DNA from 2 places in the Lysinibacillus telephonicus genome. Region 1 is predicted to be linked to the other one. Evidence: a T-box and tRNA genes for the amino acid it is inferred to sense, from the RefSeq annotation. Region 1 holds a T-box; the other holds one or more tRNA genes.
The links. A T-box is a leader RNA that pairs with one kind of tRNA and senses whether it is charged. The one in region 1 lies ahead of trpS (tryptophan--tRNA ligase), so its partner is inferred to be a tRNA-Trp.
Positions count from the first base shown of each region.

Region 2: it has a tRNA-Trp gene. The T-box ahead of trpS (tryptophan--tRNA ligase) is inferred to sense a tRNA for this amino acid. The anticodon was not compared.

Region 1 covers NZ_CP155468.1:1,174,622-1,182,359, forward strand. The annotation lists gene MKY04_RS05500 (ATP-dependent Clp protease ATP-binding subunit) at 1-60, shown strand, start outside; gene MKY04_RS05505 (YjzD family protein) at 317-508, opposite strand; gene MKY04_RS05510 (beta-ketoacyl-ACP synthase III) at 699-1,637, shown strand; gene fabF (beta-ketoacyl-ACP synthase II) at 1,704-2,939, shown strand; gene trpS (tryptophan--tRNA ligase) at 3,222-4,211, opposite strand; T-box leader at 4,311-4,526, opposite strand; gene spxA (transcriptional regulator SpxA) at 5,001-5,396, shown strand; gene mecA (adaptor protein MecA) at 5,817-6,467, shown strand; gene MKY04_RS05535 (competence protein CoiA) at 6,637-7,738, shown strand, end outside.
Region 2 covers NZ_CP155468.1:539,192-546,929, reverse strand. The annotation lists gene MKY04_RS02630 (DEAD/DEAH box helicase) at 1-913, shown strand, start outside; tRNA gene MKY04_RS02625 (tRNA-Glu) at 1,302-1,373, opposite strand; tRNA gene MKY04_RS02620 (tRNA-Ser) at 1,387-1,477, opposite strand; tRNA gene MKY04_RS02615 (tRNA-Asn) at 1,481-1,555, opposite strand; tRNA gene MKY04_RS02610 (tRNA-Ile) at 1,565-1,641, opposite strand; tRNA gene MKY04_RS02605 (tRNA-Gly) at 1,646-1,719, opposite strand; tRNA gene MKY04_RS02600 (tRNA-Phe) at 1,724-1,799, opposite strand; tRNA gene MKY04_RS02595 (tRNA-Asp) at 1,808-1,883, opposite strand; tRNA gene MKY04_RS02590 (tRNA-Met) at 1,887-1,963, opposite strand; tRNA gene MKY04_RS02585 (tRNA-Ser) at 2,142-2,234, opposite strand; tRNA gene MKY04_RS02580 (tRNA-Ala) at 2,250-2,325, opposite strand; tRNA gene MKY04_RS02575 (tRNA-Gln) at 2,359-2,433, opposite strand; tRNA gene MKY04_RS02570 (tRNA-His) at 2,470-2,545, opposite strand; tRNA gene MKY04_RS02565 (tRNA-Trp) at 2,564-2,637, opposite strand; tRNA gene MKY04_RS02560 (tRNA-Arg) at 2,685-2,761, opposite strand; tRNA gene MKY04_RS02555 (tRNA-Leu) at 2,770-2,854, opposite strand; tRNA gene MKY04_RS02550 (tRNA-Lys) at 2,869-2,943, opposite strand; tRNA gene MKY04_RS02545 (tRNA-Thr) at 2,951-3,026, opposite strand; tRNA gene MKY04_RS02540 (tRNA-Val) at 3,032-3,107, opposite strand; rRNA gene rrf (5S ribosomal RNA) at 3,121-3,236, opposite strand; rRNA gene MKY04_RS02530 (23S ribosomal RNA) at 3,362-6,283, opposite strand; rRNA gene MKY04_RS02525 (16S ribosomal RNA) at 6,734-7,738, opposite strand, start outside.

The sequences.
Region 1 (7,738 bases):
CTTCCAGGTGATTCATTGCAAGTAATTATGGAAGATGGAGAATTAGTTGTTTCGAAATAGAGTTTTTATAGCAGCGGAAAGATTTATATAAAATGATCTAGATTTATTTAAGAAAAGTATAATTAATTGTCATTCTCGAATGAGCCTGTTGTACATAGTTTGTACAGCTACAAGAAAGCGAGATTGACAAAATTATTATAATCTTCATACTACGATTCCAGCTTCATTGGAGGCTGGAATTTTTGTTTTAATCATTCATCTATTATAAAAATAAAAAAGCACTTCGCCTATTCTGAAGTGCTTTGGTAGTTAAATATTAATGATGCTCTGCGTCTGGTGTAGGCTCGTTTGGAATAATTGCACTAATAATAAATACTAAGACAGTAAAAATCACTGAAATAATAGCGCCAGTTGCAAAGTTAAAATCAGCATCTAAAACTGAGCTAACTACATAGTTTAACATTGTAACTAATAGGAAAGACCATACTAAAGTCATTAAATATTGCATTAATTTCACCTCTACTGAACGTTTTTCAATAGTATACCTATATTCATCTTACTTATCATAACATAGGACTATAAAAAAGGACAATAAACTTTTAGAACAATTCATGAATTAAAGGTTGAGGAAAGAAAATTTATGAGCTATAATTATGACCAAGTACTAAATGTTAGTCTTAAAGATTGGGGGATTCAAAATGAATGCAGGGATTATTGGGTTAGGGAAATACGTTCCCGAAAAAATAGTTACGAATTTTGATTTAGAACAAATTTTAGATACAAATGATGAATGGATTAGAACAAGAACAGGAATCCAAGAAAGAAGAATTGCTGGAGATGATGAAAATACATCTAAACTTGCTTTAGAAGCTGCCAAGAAAGCTCTTGAAGATGCGAATATTACAGCTGATCAAATCGGCTTAATATTAGTTGCAACTGTAACTCCAGATCAATCATTTCCTAGTGTTGCATGTCAGCTGCAAGAATATTTAGGTGCAGTTAATGCTTCAGCAATGGACGTTTCAGCAGCTTGTTCTGGCTTTATTTATGGATTAGCAACGGCTAAACAATTTGTTGAAAGTAAAAGCTATCAATATGTATTAGTAGTAGGCGCAGAAAAATTATCAAAAATTACTGATTGGACAGACAGAAATACGGCAGTATTATTTGGTGATGGTGCTTGTGCAGCTGTGGTCGGAGAAGTAAGTGATGGTCGAGGCATTTTAGCATTTGAATTAGGTGCTGATGGTACAGGTGGGAAACATCTATTTTTAAATGAACGTGATGCGATATCAATGAATGGCCGAGAAGTATTTAAATTTGCAGTAAGACAAATGGGAGAATCTGCAGTATCTGTATTAGAAAAAGCAGGGTTATCCAAGGAAGATGTTGACTTTTTAATCCCACATCAAGCGAATATCCGCATTATGGAAGCATCCAGAGAACGTTTAGAACTGCCAGAAGAAAAACTATCTAAAAGAATCCATAAATATGGAAATACATCATCGGCATCAATTGGAATTGCATTAAAAGATGAATTAGACGATGGTAATATTAAAGATGATGATATAATAGTATTAGTTGGTTTTGGCGGTGGTTTAACATGGGGAGCAGCTGTCATTAAATGGGGTAAATAATGGAATTGTAAAATCATTTATAGTAACTTAAAAATAGTTTATAACCTAAGGGGGATAAAGAATACTATGAAGAGAAGAGTAGTGATTACAGGTATTGGAGCTGTTACACCTCTAGGGAATACAGCAGAAGAAACGTGGCAAGCGTTAATCGCTGGTAAATCAGGTGTAGGCCCATTAACAAGATTAGACACTGAAAAATTCCCTGCAAAAGTAGCAGCGGAAGTTAAAGATTTTGATATTGAACAATACGTTGAAAAAAAAGAAGCAAGAAAAATGGACCGTTTCACTCATTATGCACTTGCTTCATCAATTATGGCAGTAAAAGATGCTAATTTAACAATTACAGACGATATTGCACATAAAGTTGGTGTTTGGATTGGATCTGGTATTGGTGGTATGGAAACGTTTGAAAATCAATTTGAAATGTTCCAGCAACGAGGTGTACGTCGAGTAAGCCCATTCTTCGTACCAATGATGATTCCAAATATGGCTTCTGGTCAAGTTTCAATACACTTAGGTGCAAAGGGCATTAATTCTTGTTCAGTAACTGCTTGTGCATCAGGTACAAACTCGATTGGTGATGCATTTAAAGTTATTCAACGCGGTGATGCAGACGTGATGATAACTGGCGGTGCTGAGGCTCCTATTGTTAACATGGCAGTTGCTGGTTTCTGCTCAAGTACAGCATTATCACTAAACCCTGATCCAGAAACTGCTTCTCGTCCGTTTGATGCAAATCGCGATGGATTCGTTATCGCAGAAGGAGCAGGAGTTCTAGTACTTGAAGACTATGAATTTGCGAAAGCTCGCGGTGCCAAAATTTATGCAGAAATTGTTGGCTATGGTTCAACAGGGGATGCTCATCATATTACAGCGCCTGCTCCAAATGGAGAGGGAGCTGCCCGCGCAATTCAACAAGCAATAGATGATGGTGGAATTGATCCAACACAAGTTGGATATATTAACGCACACGGAACAAGTACGCCATATAACGATTTATTCGAGACAATGGCTGTTAAATCAGTATTTGGTGAGCATGCTTATAAATTAGCAATGAGCTCAACAAAATCAATGACAGGACATTTATTGGGGGCAGCTGGCGGTGTAGAGGCAATCTTTACTGCTCTTGCCTTAAAAGAAGGTATTTTACCTCCAACAATTAACTTAACAACTCCAGATCCTGAATGTGATTTAGATTATGTTCCAAACAAAGCGCGACAACAATATGTTGAATATGCAATGAGTAATTCATTAGGCTTTGGTGGACATAATGCAAGTTTATTATTAAGAAAAATAGATTAAGTTCAATAATAGAAAATAGAACTTTGTCGATAACAAAAATGCCTTTAGCGAAAAGCTAAAGGCATTTTTATATGGCAAAATGAATATTAACTTAATAAAGGAAGGTGGACATGTTTCGTTTTATTCTTTTTTTATTTAACTATGGCATTTGTGTTATGTCTTTTGGCAATCTTTTACTATATTTAAATTATAGAACACTCGGTTATTCATGGTCTGCTGTTTGGGCATTCATACTTGGAACTTATGAATTATACTTAGGGATCGGGTCGTTAATTGTATTATTTATTTTAATTTTCGACCTAATCCCATCGCGCTCTCCATTCTGCTAATCGTTTTAGAAGCGATTGCATTTGCTTTTTGGGCGCCTTCATCTAAAATTTTGTCTAGTTCATCTGAGTTAATTAATTCATTGAATCTTTCCTGTATAGGGGATAGGTGCTCGATTAGACTTGTTGCTACACCCTCTTTAAATGCACCATAGCCCAAGCCTTCATATTTTTTAACAAGTGTTTCGATATCGATGCCTGTTACAGCGGACTCGATTGTTAATAAGTTTGAAACACCTGGCTTATTTTCTTCATCAAAAGCTACATAACCATCAGAATCCGTAACAGCGGATTTAATTTTCTTTTCAATTTGTTTTGGTGTATCTAAGAATCGAATTGTTGCCTTAGTATTTGGATCAGATTTACTCATTTTCTTAGTTGGTTCTTGTAATGATTTAATACGTGCGCCTGCTTTTGGCAATTGAATTTCAGGAATAACAAATACTTCTCCATAACGTTTATTAAATCGTTCTGCAAGATCACGTGTTAATTCGATATGCTGCTTTTGATCATCACCAACTGGTACAATGTTTGTATTATATAAAAGGATATCGCCAGCCATTAATGGTGGGTACGTTAAAAGACCTGCTGTTACAGATTCTTTTCCTTCAGATTTGTCTTTAAATTGTGTCATACGTTCTAATTCACCAATTGTTGCAACACATTGTAACATCCATCCTGCTTGTGCGTGCGCCGGTACTTCAGATTGAATGAATAGAGTTGCTTTATTTGGATCAATTCCTGTAGCTAAATATGTTGCAGCGAGTGTACGAATGTTTTGCTGTAATTCTTTCGGATCTTGTGGAACAGTAATTGCGTGTTGGTCAACAATACAATATATTGCATTGCCTTCATCTTGAAGTAAAGGAAATTGCATAAATGCTCCGATATAATTTCCCAATGTAATAACTCCTGTTGGTTGAACTCCTGAAAAGATAGTTTTCATAAAAAATCCTCCTATATGAAAAATCAATTTAGTTTGGCAAAGCAGGCGAGTGCTTTTTACCACCAAATAAAAAAACATCATGCGTCCATACGATTAACGTATAGGGACGAATGATGTTGAATCCGCGGTACCACCCAGCTTGTCGAAAAAAGTTCGACCACTTGATCTTCGTAACGTGAAGTGTACGAGCTTTACTACTAAGGTTCATAAAGCCAACTCGAAAGTCCATTCCATTTGTTCCGTCTTCTGTTTGCACCAACCACAGATTCTCTATGCACGGAAATCAAATGTACTACTCTTTGTCATAGTTTTTCCAATTTGTTTAAAAATTATATAAAAAAACAGGTATAAAAGCAAATGATATTTTCTTTCTAAAATTGGAATGAAAAAGTATGAGTTTGGCTAACATTGTATTAATAAAAAATATTTTAACAAAATAATTTTCTGTAAAAAAGCGTTGCAATTAACAGAAAGTTATGATTATTTCTCGATTAATGTCGACTAATTGAGAATGGGATAAGTAGTGTAAGAATTTTTTTAGGATATGTTTGAACTTGGAATATAGAGGGAATATAAATTATAGCTATAGCTATTGATAATGAAAATGTCTGTATTATAGAGAATATTTGTTCACAATAAATATTATCTGTTACATCTTTTTTATTGGTAGACTATATCCAAATGGGAAAGAATGATGTATAATAAAAACATAATCTTAAATTAAATTAATTCTAAATTAATAAGAGCTTGAAAATAGATTAAACCACTAAGAAAGGAAGTGTAATAATGATTGTAACATTATTTACCTCTCCAAGCTGTACATCATGTAGAAAAGCTAAAGCATGGTTAGAAGAACATGACATTCCATATAGAGAACGCAATATTTTTTCAGAGCCTTTAACAATTAGTGAAATTAAAGAAATATTGCGAATGACTGAAGATGGTACGGATGAAATTATCTCAACACGTTCTAAAATTTTCCAAAAATTAAATGTAGATGTTGAAAGCCTTCCTTTACAACAACTATATGAATTAATTCAAGAATATCCTGGCTTGTTGCGTCGCCCTATTATTTTAGACGAAAAACGATTACAAGTTGGATATAATGAAGATGAGATTCGTCGATTCTTGCCAAGAAAAGTAAGAGCATTCCAATTGCTTGAAGCTCAACGAATGGTAAATTAGGAATTAGAGAAACGTCGATAAAATCCATTTTAGTTGGATTTTATCGATTTTTGTTTTATTTTATCGATTTTTGTTTTATTTTATTAGTACAGATAAGATAATTTGCAGGGAATACATTCGAATAAAAATCACATATAATTATTAAATCTTTTCAAAATTTTACACTTGATTTCGAATGTATAGTCTACTACAATTTCAATATTCAAATTATTTTGTTTGGATGATGTTTTTCCCTTTTCATTTTATTTAGGTAATCATACAATAGAATTATAGAATAAAGCATATTAATATAAATAAATACTGTTTTGTTCTATATCGTTGTAATAATTTGAATTGCAAGACTAAAACTATGCAATCAAAACATACTAAGAACGCTTTCTTTGTTTTTCAACGAATGACTGTGAAGGGAGTTGAAGTCTAATGGACATCGAACGCGTAAACGAAAACACAATTAAGCTCTTTATTACTTATCGTGATATAGAGGATCGTGGCTATAGTCGCGAAGAAATTTGGTATAACAGAGCAAAAGGGGAAGAACTTTTCTGGGATATGATTGGCGAAATAAACACTGAAGATTACTTTGATTTAGATGGCCCAATTTGGATTCACGTGAACGCTTCTGAACATGGTCTAGAAGTCATTGTGACTCGTGCAAACCTTAATGCTGATGGAGAGTCCAACTCTTTGCTTTCGAGTTTTGAGGAACATCGAGAAGCTGCTCATAATAAATTAGACGAATCTATTTTTGATTCATTTGATGAAGAAGCAAATCAAGAACATCAAGGAATCACAAATATTTCAATTTATAAATTTAAAGACATTGATGAAATTATTCCTGTGGCAAATCGACTTGTTTCATACGGACTACACTCATCATTGTATAAATACGAAAAATATTATTATGCAGCGATAGATTTCTCGGATGTTGAAAAAGAAGAACGCTTAAATATTCGATCTATTATTAATGAATACTTAAACAGTTCTAAAATTACAATTTATCGTCTTCAAGAATATGGTGAAACAATCATGGCTGAAAATTGTTTCGAAACTGTTATCGAATACTTCGCATAATTTTGAGAGATGTCTTGTCCAAAGATGAGGCGTCTCTTTTTTTAATTAAAAAATCAAGTTTTTCGCTGATATCTTTTTTTAAAGGCAGTTGCTACAATATAAAAATTTTAAATTTGTTGCTTGAATACATTTCTTCTTCTTTTTAGAATAAAAGAGAAGGAGGTTTTTTATGCTTGTAGCTCTTACTGATCGACACGAGCAAGTTATTTTGAACTCAAGCATACCAAAGACAGCCTTAAAACAACTTCGACAAACGACAAAATTCTATTGCCCACAATGTAAGCAACAACTTCAATTTAAAATTGGTACATTTAAAATTCCCCATTTTGCACATAATTCCAATAGTCTTTGTGATAAGTACTTTTCAGAACGTGAAACGGAGCGCCATTTATTAGGAAAAGAGCAACTGTATCAATTTTTCCACTCGCAACATATTGATGTACAATTAGAACCTTACTTGCAAAATTTAAAACAACGGCCGGATTTACTTATAAAAGAGGGTGGTCATCGCTTTGCAGTCGAGTTTCAATGTAGCCCGATATCGTTAGAGAAAAAAGAACAAAGGAATACAGGCTATGAAAGAGATTTTATTAGTCCCATATGGATTCCTGCTCAACCTGTTAATAAAGAATTCCAAGAGGGCATTATGAAAATTTCCTTGCCTAAGCAGCTTCAGCAATTTATCTTATCATCTAATCAACAACAATATATTATGTTGTACGATCCAACTATGCGACAATTTATTTATTTATCAAACTTAATGTTCCTTCGTGGAAATTATTTTATATCAAAAGTACAAGCTTTGCCGATAACTAATCAAAAATTCCCATTTTATCTGCCTAAAGTGATTACAAGAAAAGAATTTTCTCAATATGTATGGCTATACCATGCTTATACACATAACTATTTAAAATCAAGAGTATTATTAAGTAGAAAAGGTGTGAATGACTTATTTTTAAGGAGTATTTATGAGCTTCGTCTAAACATCCAAACGTTGCCAAAATTTATTGGAGTTCCAGTTCAAGAGAGTGATGCAATAAGTTTATATACAGTAGAATGGCAGGCAGCATTATTTTATTTTTTGCACATTCAGCAATTGCAGCTTTCAAATATGAACAATCAAGCCATTAATTATTTTTTAAAATGGGCAAGTTTACCTGAAACAAAACGTACAGTTTGTGCTGTTAAAAACTATTGTTGTATTTTGCAATCACTCTCCATAAATCATCCACATCAGCCTTGCCTTGAGATGGAGTTAACTAATCAACTGT
Region 2 (7,738 bases), 640 kb from region 1:
TTCTGTAGATAACTATTACAATTTTCTTTTAAAAATGAAAGAAGAGATACCTTCTTTATCTGATTATGAACAAGCAGTTTTGACCATGATCTCAAAAGAGTTTTTAAATGGAAAACGAATCCATGAGATATTGCTGATAAACATGCTACTCCTAAATCCTGTAATTTCAAAAACTGATTACATTCAAAATCTCATGGACTTTGGTACCTACTACGATAAAAAAACAATTGAATCCGTTGAAAATATGTTTTCTCTTAAGTTTCATGTTCAAAACGACGTGAAAAAGTATAGATTTAAACCAATCATTGAATTAGTAAATGGAAACTACCAATTTAATGAGGAGATTCAAGAGAGTTTACGAGATTTAAACTTCAATAACTATATTGTAGATATTATTAAATGTGCTTATATAAAAAATGAAAAGTATAATAAAACACAGCCATTAACATTGTATGAGAAGTATTCAAGAAGAGACGTATGTAGACTTTTAAACTGGCCGCATGATGATTCATCCACAATTTATGGTTATCGTGCTAAATATAATACTTGTCCGATATTTGTTACATACCATAAAAAAGATAAAGTAGAATCTAGTCAGGCATATGGTGATGAATTTTTAGCACCCGAACTGTTTAGATGGTTTACACGAAATCGACTTAATCTTGATTCTAATGAAGTAAAAACTATACTTTCCTATAAAGAAAATGATATGGATATTCACTTATTCACTAAAAAAGATGATGGTGAAGGGACCGACTTCTACTATTTGGGCAAAGTGGATATTTTAAAGGATAGCGCTAAAAACGAAACAATGCCTGATGGTAAAGGAAACAACCTATCCGTTGTAACAATGAATTTAGTATTAGAGCAACCAGTGCAGTATGATATTTATCATTATTTGGTAGAGGAATAAAAAATGCCGAATTAACTTTTTCTTTTAAGTTAATTCGGCATAACAAAATTGTTATTTTAAATTTATTTTGGTAAGAACAAAGTTAATGGTTTATTCTTTGAAAAACGATATGAATCTTGCCCATAATTAGCATAGAAACTAATATACCATTCGTGCACCTTCACTTAGGGCAACAAGTTGAATCGCTATAAATTTTTAAAAAGTATAGATGCTGAGTGAACAAAAAAATAAAGATGATAAAATAAGGGGATTTCTACCTCCTATTGCAGATACACTAAAGCCCGATTCATAAGAATCGGGCTTTTTTGCCTAGCGACGTCCTACTCTTTAGAGGATCTCCCTAAGATACTTTCACTAGATTATTTATTTAATTACTACGATTTATTTATGACCCGTACGGGATTCGAACCCGTGTTACCGCCGTGAAAGGGCGGTGTCTTAACCACTTGACCAACGGGCCAAAACATTATGTATGGCGGAGAAGGAGGGATTTGAACCCTCGCGCCGGTTACCCGACCTACACCCTTAGCAGGGGCGCCTCTTCAGCCTCTTGAGTACTTCCCCATATGGCTCCGAAGGTAGGACTCGAACCTACGACCGATCGGTTAACAGCCGATTGCTCTACCACTGAGCTACTTCGGAATATTGTTATGGTGGGCCTAAATGGACTTGAACCATCGACCTCACGCTTATCAGGCGTGCGCTCTAACCAGCTGAGCTATAGGCCCCTATTGGAGCGGGTGATGGGAATCGAACCCACGACATCAGCTTGGAAGGCTGAGGTTTTACCATTAAACTACACCCGCTTAATGGTGGGTCGAGACGGAATCGAACCGCCGACACTTTGAGCTTCAGTCAAATGCTCTACCAACTGAGCTATCGACCCATTTTAAATGGCGGTCCCGACCGGGATCGAACCGGCGATCTCCTGCGTGACAGGCAGGCATGTTAACCGCTACACCACGGGACCTTTTGGTTGCGGGGACAGGATTTGAACCTGTGACCTTCGGGTTATGAGCCCGACGAGCTACCGAACTGCTCCACCCCGCGGTAATATTAGTTATCAGATATAAACTTTGTCATAACGCATTAAGTAAATCTCGAACCGTCCCGATTTCGATAAGCCATTCAAGATGTCTGCGAAATCGTTATGCTGAAGCATTTCTACGAAGCTTATTCGTTCGTGCTCCACCCCGCGATAATATTATAAAATCAAATTTAAAGAAAATGGCGGAGGAAGAGGGATTCGAACCCCCGCGCGGTTTAACCCGCCTGTCGGTTTTCAAGACCGATCCCTTCAGCCGGACTTGGGTATTCCTCCGTATTTACATTTCAATGGTGGAGCCTAGCGGGATCGAACCGCTGACCTCCTGCGTGCAAGGCAGGCGCTCTCCCAGCTGAGCTAAGGCCCCAGAGTTATCGATTTTGAACTACTTCCTCGAAAATGGCTGGGGTACCAGGATTCGAACCTGGGCATGACGGAATCAAAATCCGTTGCCTTACCGCTTGGCTATACCCCAAAAATATATCTTAAAAGTTCAGTCTTAAATTTTAAATGGGGCGGCTGATGGGAATCGAACCCACGAATGCCGGAACCACAATCCGGTGCGTTAACCACTTCGCCACAGCCGCCATCATGCTTAAAAATAATGGCAGGGGCAGTAGGAATCGAACCCACACCAAAGGTTTTGGAGACCTCTATTCTACCGTTGAACTATGCCCCTATTTAATTCGCTAAATTTAAACTATATACTAAAAACAATGTATGTATTGGCGCGCCCGGCAGGAGTCGAACCCACAACCTTCTGATCCGTAGTCAGACGCTCTATCCAATTGAGCTACGGGCGCTAAATAAATGGTGCGGGTGAAGGGAGTCGAACCTCCACGCCTTACGGCGCTAGATCCTAAGTCTAGTGCGTCTGCCAATTCCGCCACACCCGCATTAATATTAAAACTGGTGAGCCATGAAGGACTTGAACCTTCGACCCTCTGATTAAAAGTCAGATGCTCTACCACTGAGCTAATGGCTCGAAAAAATGGTGCCGGCGATAGGAGTCGAACCCACGACCTACTGATTACAAGTCAGTTGCTCTACCAACTGAGCTACACCGGCATATATGGTGGAGGATGACGGGCTCGAACCGCCGACCCCCTGCTTGTAAGGCAGGTGCTCTCCCAGCTGAGCTAATCCTCCACATAAAAAATAAGCGAAGCGACGTCCTACTCTCACAGGGGGAAGCCCCCAACTACCATCGGCGCTAAAGAGCTTAACTTCCGTGTTCGGTATGGGAACGGGTGTGACCTCTTTGCCATCATCACTTCACTTGCACATGGATGTGCTGGCTTCGCCGTTGCAACAGGATGTTGCGCTCTTAGGCGAAGTTCCTTTATTTAATTGAGAGTTCGTTCTCTCAAAACTGGATAAAGACATTGAATACGTTCAAAATTTTGGTTAAGTCCTCGATCGATTAGTATTCGTCAGCTCCATGTGTCGCCACACTTCCACCTCGAACCTATCTACCTCATCGTCTTTGAGGGATCTTACTTACTTGCGTAATGGGAAATCTCATCTTGAGGGGGGCTTCATGCTTAGATGCTTTCAGCACTTATCCCGTCCACACATAGCTACCCAGCGATGCCTTTGGCAAGACAACTGGTACACCAGCGGTGTGTCCATCCCGGTCCTCTCGTACTAAGGACAGCTCCTCTCAAATTTCCTACGCCCACGACGGATAGGGACCGAACTGTCTCACGACGTTCTGAACCCAGCTCGCGTACCGCTTTAATGGGCGAACAGCCCAACCCTTGGGACCGACTACAGCCCCAGGATGCGATGAGCCGACATCGAGGTGCCAAACCTCCCCGTCGATGTGGACTCTTGGGGGAGATAAGCCTGTTATCCCCGGGGTAGCTTTTATCCGTTGAGCGATGGCCCTTCCATGCGGAACCACCGGATCACTAAGCCCGTCTTTCGACCCTGCTCGACTTGTAGGTCTCGCAGTCAAGCTCCCTTGTGCCTTTACACTCTACGAATGATTTCCAACCATTCTGAGGGAACCTTTGGGCGCCTCCGTTACCTTTTAGGAGGCGACCGCCCCAGTCAAACTGTCCACCTGACACTGTCTCCTACCCCGCTAAGGGGTATGGGTTAGAATTTCAACACAACCAGGGTAGTATCCCACCGACGCCTCCCTCGAAGCTGGCGCTCCGAGTTCTCTGGCTCCTACCTATCCTGTACAAGTTGTGCCAAAATTCAATATCAAGCTACAGTAAAGCTCCACGGGGTCTTTCCGTCCTGTCGCGGGTAACCTGCATCTTCACAGGTACTATAATTTCACCGAGTCTCTCGTTGAGACAGTGCCCAGATCGTTACGCCTTTCGTGCGGGTCGGAACTTACCCGACAAGGAATTTCGCTACCTTAGGACCGTTATAGTTACGGCCGCCGTTTACTGGGGCTTCAATTCAGAGCTTCGTGATGCCACTAACCCCTCCTCTTAACCTTCCAGCACCGGGCAGGCGTCAGCCCCTATACGTCACCTTACGGTTTTGCAGAGACCTGTGTTTTTGCTAAACAGTCGCCTGGGCCTATTCACTGCGGCTCTCTCACGAGAGCACCCCTTCTCCCGAAGTTACGGGGTCATTTTGCCGAGTTCCTTAACGAGAGTTCTCTCGCACACCTTAGGATTCTCTCCTCGACTACCTGTGTCGGTTTGCGGTACGGGCACCTCCCGCCTCGCTAGAGGCTTTTCTTGGCAGCGTGAAATCAGGTACTTCGCTCATACGAACTCCCCATCACAGCTTGGCGTATTAGGAAGCGGATTTGCCTACTTCCACGCCTTACTGCTTGGGCGCGCATAACCAACAGCGCGCTTACCCTATCCTACTGCGTCCCCCCATTACTCAAACGGCGGGGAGGTGGTACAGGAATATCAACCTGTTGTCCATCGTCTACGCCTGTCGGCCTCGACTTAGGTCCCGACTAACCCTGAGCGGACGAGCCTTCCTCAGGAAACCTTAGTCATACGGTGGATGGGATTCTCACCCATCTTTCGCTACTCATACCGGCATTCTCACTTCTAAGCGCTCCACCAGTCCTTCCGGTCTGACTTCAACGCACTTAGAACGCTCTCCTACCACGGACATCTAAGATGTCCATCCACAGCTTCGGTGAATCGTTTAGCCCCGATACATTTTCGGCGCAGCGTCACTCGACCAGTGAGCTATTACGCACTCTTTAAATGATGGCTGCTTCTAAGCCAACATCCTGGTTGTCTAAGCAACGCCACATCCTTTTCCACTTAACGATTACTTTGGGACCTTAGCTGGTGGTCTGGGCTGTTTCCCTTTTGACTACGGATCTTATCACTCGCAGTCTGACTCCCGTGTATAAATATCTGGCATTCGGAGTTTGTCTGAATTCGGTAAAGCGAGATGCCCCCCTAGTCCAAACAGTGCTCTACCTCCAGTATTCTTAATCACGAGGCTAGCCCTAAAGCTATTTCGGAGAGAACCAGCTATCTCCAAGTTCGATTGGAATTTCTCCGCTACCCACACCTCATCCCCGCACTTTTCAACGTGCGTGGGTTCGGGCCTCCAGTGAGTGTTACCTCACCTTCACCCTGGACATGGGTAGATCACCTGGTTTCGGGTCTACGACCACGTACTCATTCGCCCTATTCAGACTCGCTTTCGCTGCGGCTCCGTCTTCTACAACTTAACCTTGCACGTAATCGTAACTCGCCGGTTCATTCTACAAAAGGCACGCTATCACCCATTAACGGGCTCTAACTACTTGTAGGCACACGGTTTCAGGTTCTATTTCACTCCCCTCCCGGGGTGCTTTTCACCTTTCCCTCACGGTACTGGTTCACTATCGGTCACTAGGGAGTATTTAGCCTTGGGAGATGGTCCTCCCGGATTCCGACGGAATTTCACGTGTTCCGCCGTACTCAGGATACACTCAAGAGGGAATGAACTTTCGACTACAGGGCTTTTACCTGCTCTGGCGGACCTTTCCAGATCGCTTCGCCTAATTCATTCTTTTGTAACTCTTGTATTGAGTGTCCTACAACCCCAAGAGGCAAGCCTCTTGGTTTGGGCTCTTCCCGTTTCGCTCGCCGCTACTTAGGGAATCGAATAATTTCTTTCTCTTCCTCCAGGTACTTAGATGTTTCAGTTCCCTGGGTATGCCTTCATGACGCTATGAATTCACGTCAAGATACTGTTCCATTACGAACAGTGGGTTCCCCCATTCGGAAATCTCCGGATCAAAGCTTACTTACAGCTCCCCGAAGCATATCGGTGTTAGTGCCGTCCTTCATCGGCTCCTAGTGCCAAGGCATTCACCGTGCGCCCTTCATAACTTAACCTAATTGCGGCTTCCGATACACATCGCATTACTTCGTCAATTTCACTCGTTCGAATCCTCACGTACATAGGTACGCTCCGGTCCTCACTCGTTCATTTCCTTGTACTGCTCGTGTCTCGAAACCCTTGAAGTTAGTTACAGCTTTTCTATAAAGAAAAGACTTAAGAACTTACAATAAATTTCTTGAACTTTGTTTGTTTCAATGTCGTTTTATCCAGTTTTCAAAGAACGAAATTACTAAATTGAAGATAATTCATTTACATGAACTCTTCAAAACTGAACACAAAACGTTAATGTTAGTTGATCAAATCAACTATTCCGTAATGTCTAGCTTCAAACACCAGCTCGTACGCTGATTTCGCGCCTTCGTTCGAAAACAGGTTTTCGACTCAGTCGCTCCAATCCGCTATCGAGCTAAGCGGGTGTTTTCCGCTTTTCGACAAATCCTTAGAAAGGAGGTGATCCAGCCGCACCTTCCGATACGGCTACCTTGTTACGACTTCACCCCAATCATCTGTCCCACCTTCGGCGGCTGGCTCCAAAAGGTTACCTCACCGACTTCGGGTGTTACAAACTCTCGTGGTGTGACGGGCGGTGTGTACAAGGCCCGGGAACGTATTCACCGCGGCATGCTGATCCGCGATTACTAGCGATTCCAGCTTCATGTAGGCGAGTTGCAGCCTACAATCCGAACTGAGAACGGTTTTATCGGATTGGCTCCCCCTCGCGGGTTGGCAACCGTTTGTACCGTCCATTGTAGCACGTGTGTAGCCCAGGTCATAAGGGGCATGATGATTTGACGTCATCCCCACCTTCCTCCGGTTTATCACCGGCAGTCAGATTAGAGTGCCCAACTGAATGATGGCAACTAATCTCAAGGGTTGCGCTCGTTGCGGGACTTAACCCAACATCTCACGACACGAGCTGACGACAACCATGCACCACCTGTCACCGCTGTCCCCGAAGGGAAGGCTATGTCTCCATAGCGGTCAGCGGGATGTCAAGACCTGGTAAGGTTCTTCGCGTTGCTTCGAATTAAACCACATGCTCCACCGCTTGTGCGGGCCCCCGTCAATTCCTTTGAGTTTCAGTCTTGCGACCGTACTCCCCAGGCGGAGTGCTTAATGCGTTAGCTGCAGCACTAAGGGGCGGAAACCCCCTAACACTTAGCACTCATCGTTTACGGCGTGGACTACCAGGGTATCTAATCCTGTTTGCTCCCCACGCTTTCGCGCCTCAGCGTCAGTTACAGACCAGAAAGTCGCCTTCGCCACTGGTGTTCCTCCAAATCTCTACGCATTTCACCGCTACACTTGGAATTCCACTTTCCTCTTCTGCACTCAAGTCCTCCAGTTTCCAATGACCCTCCACGGTTGAGCCGTGGGCTTTCACATCAGACTTAAAGGACCGCCTGCGCGCGCTTTACGCCCAATAATTCCGGACAACGCTTGCCACC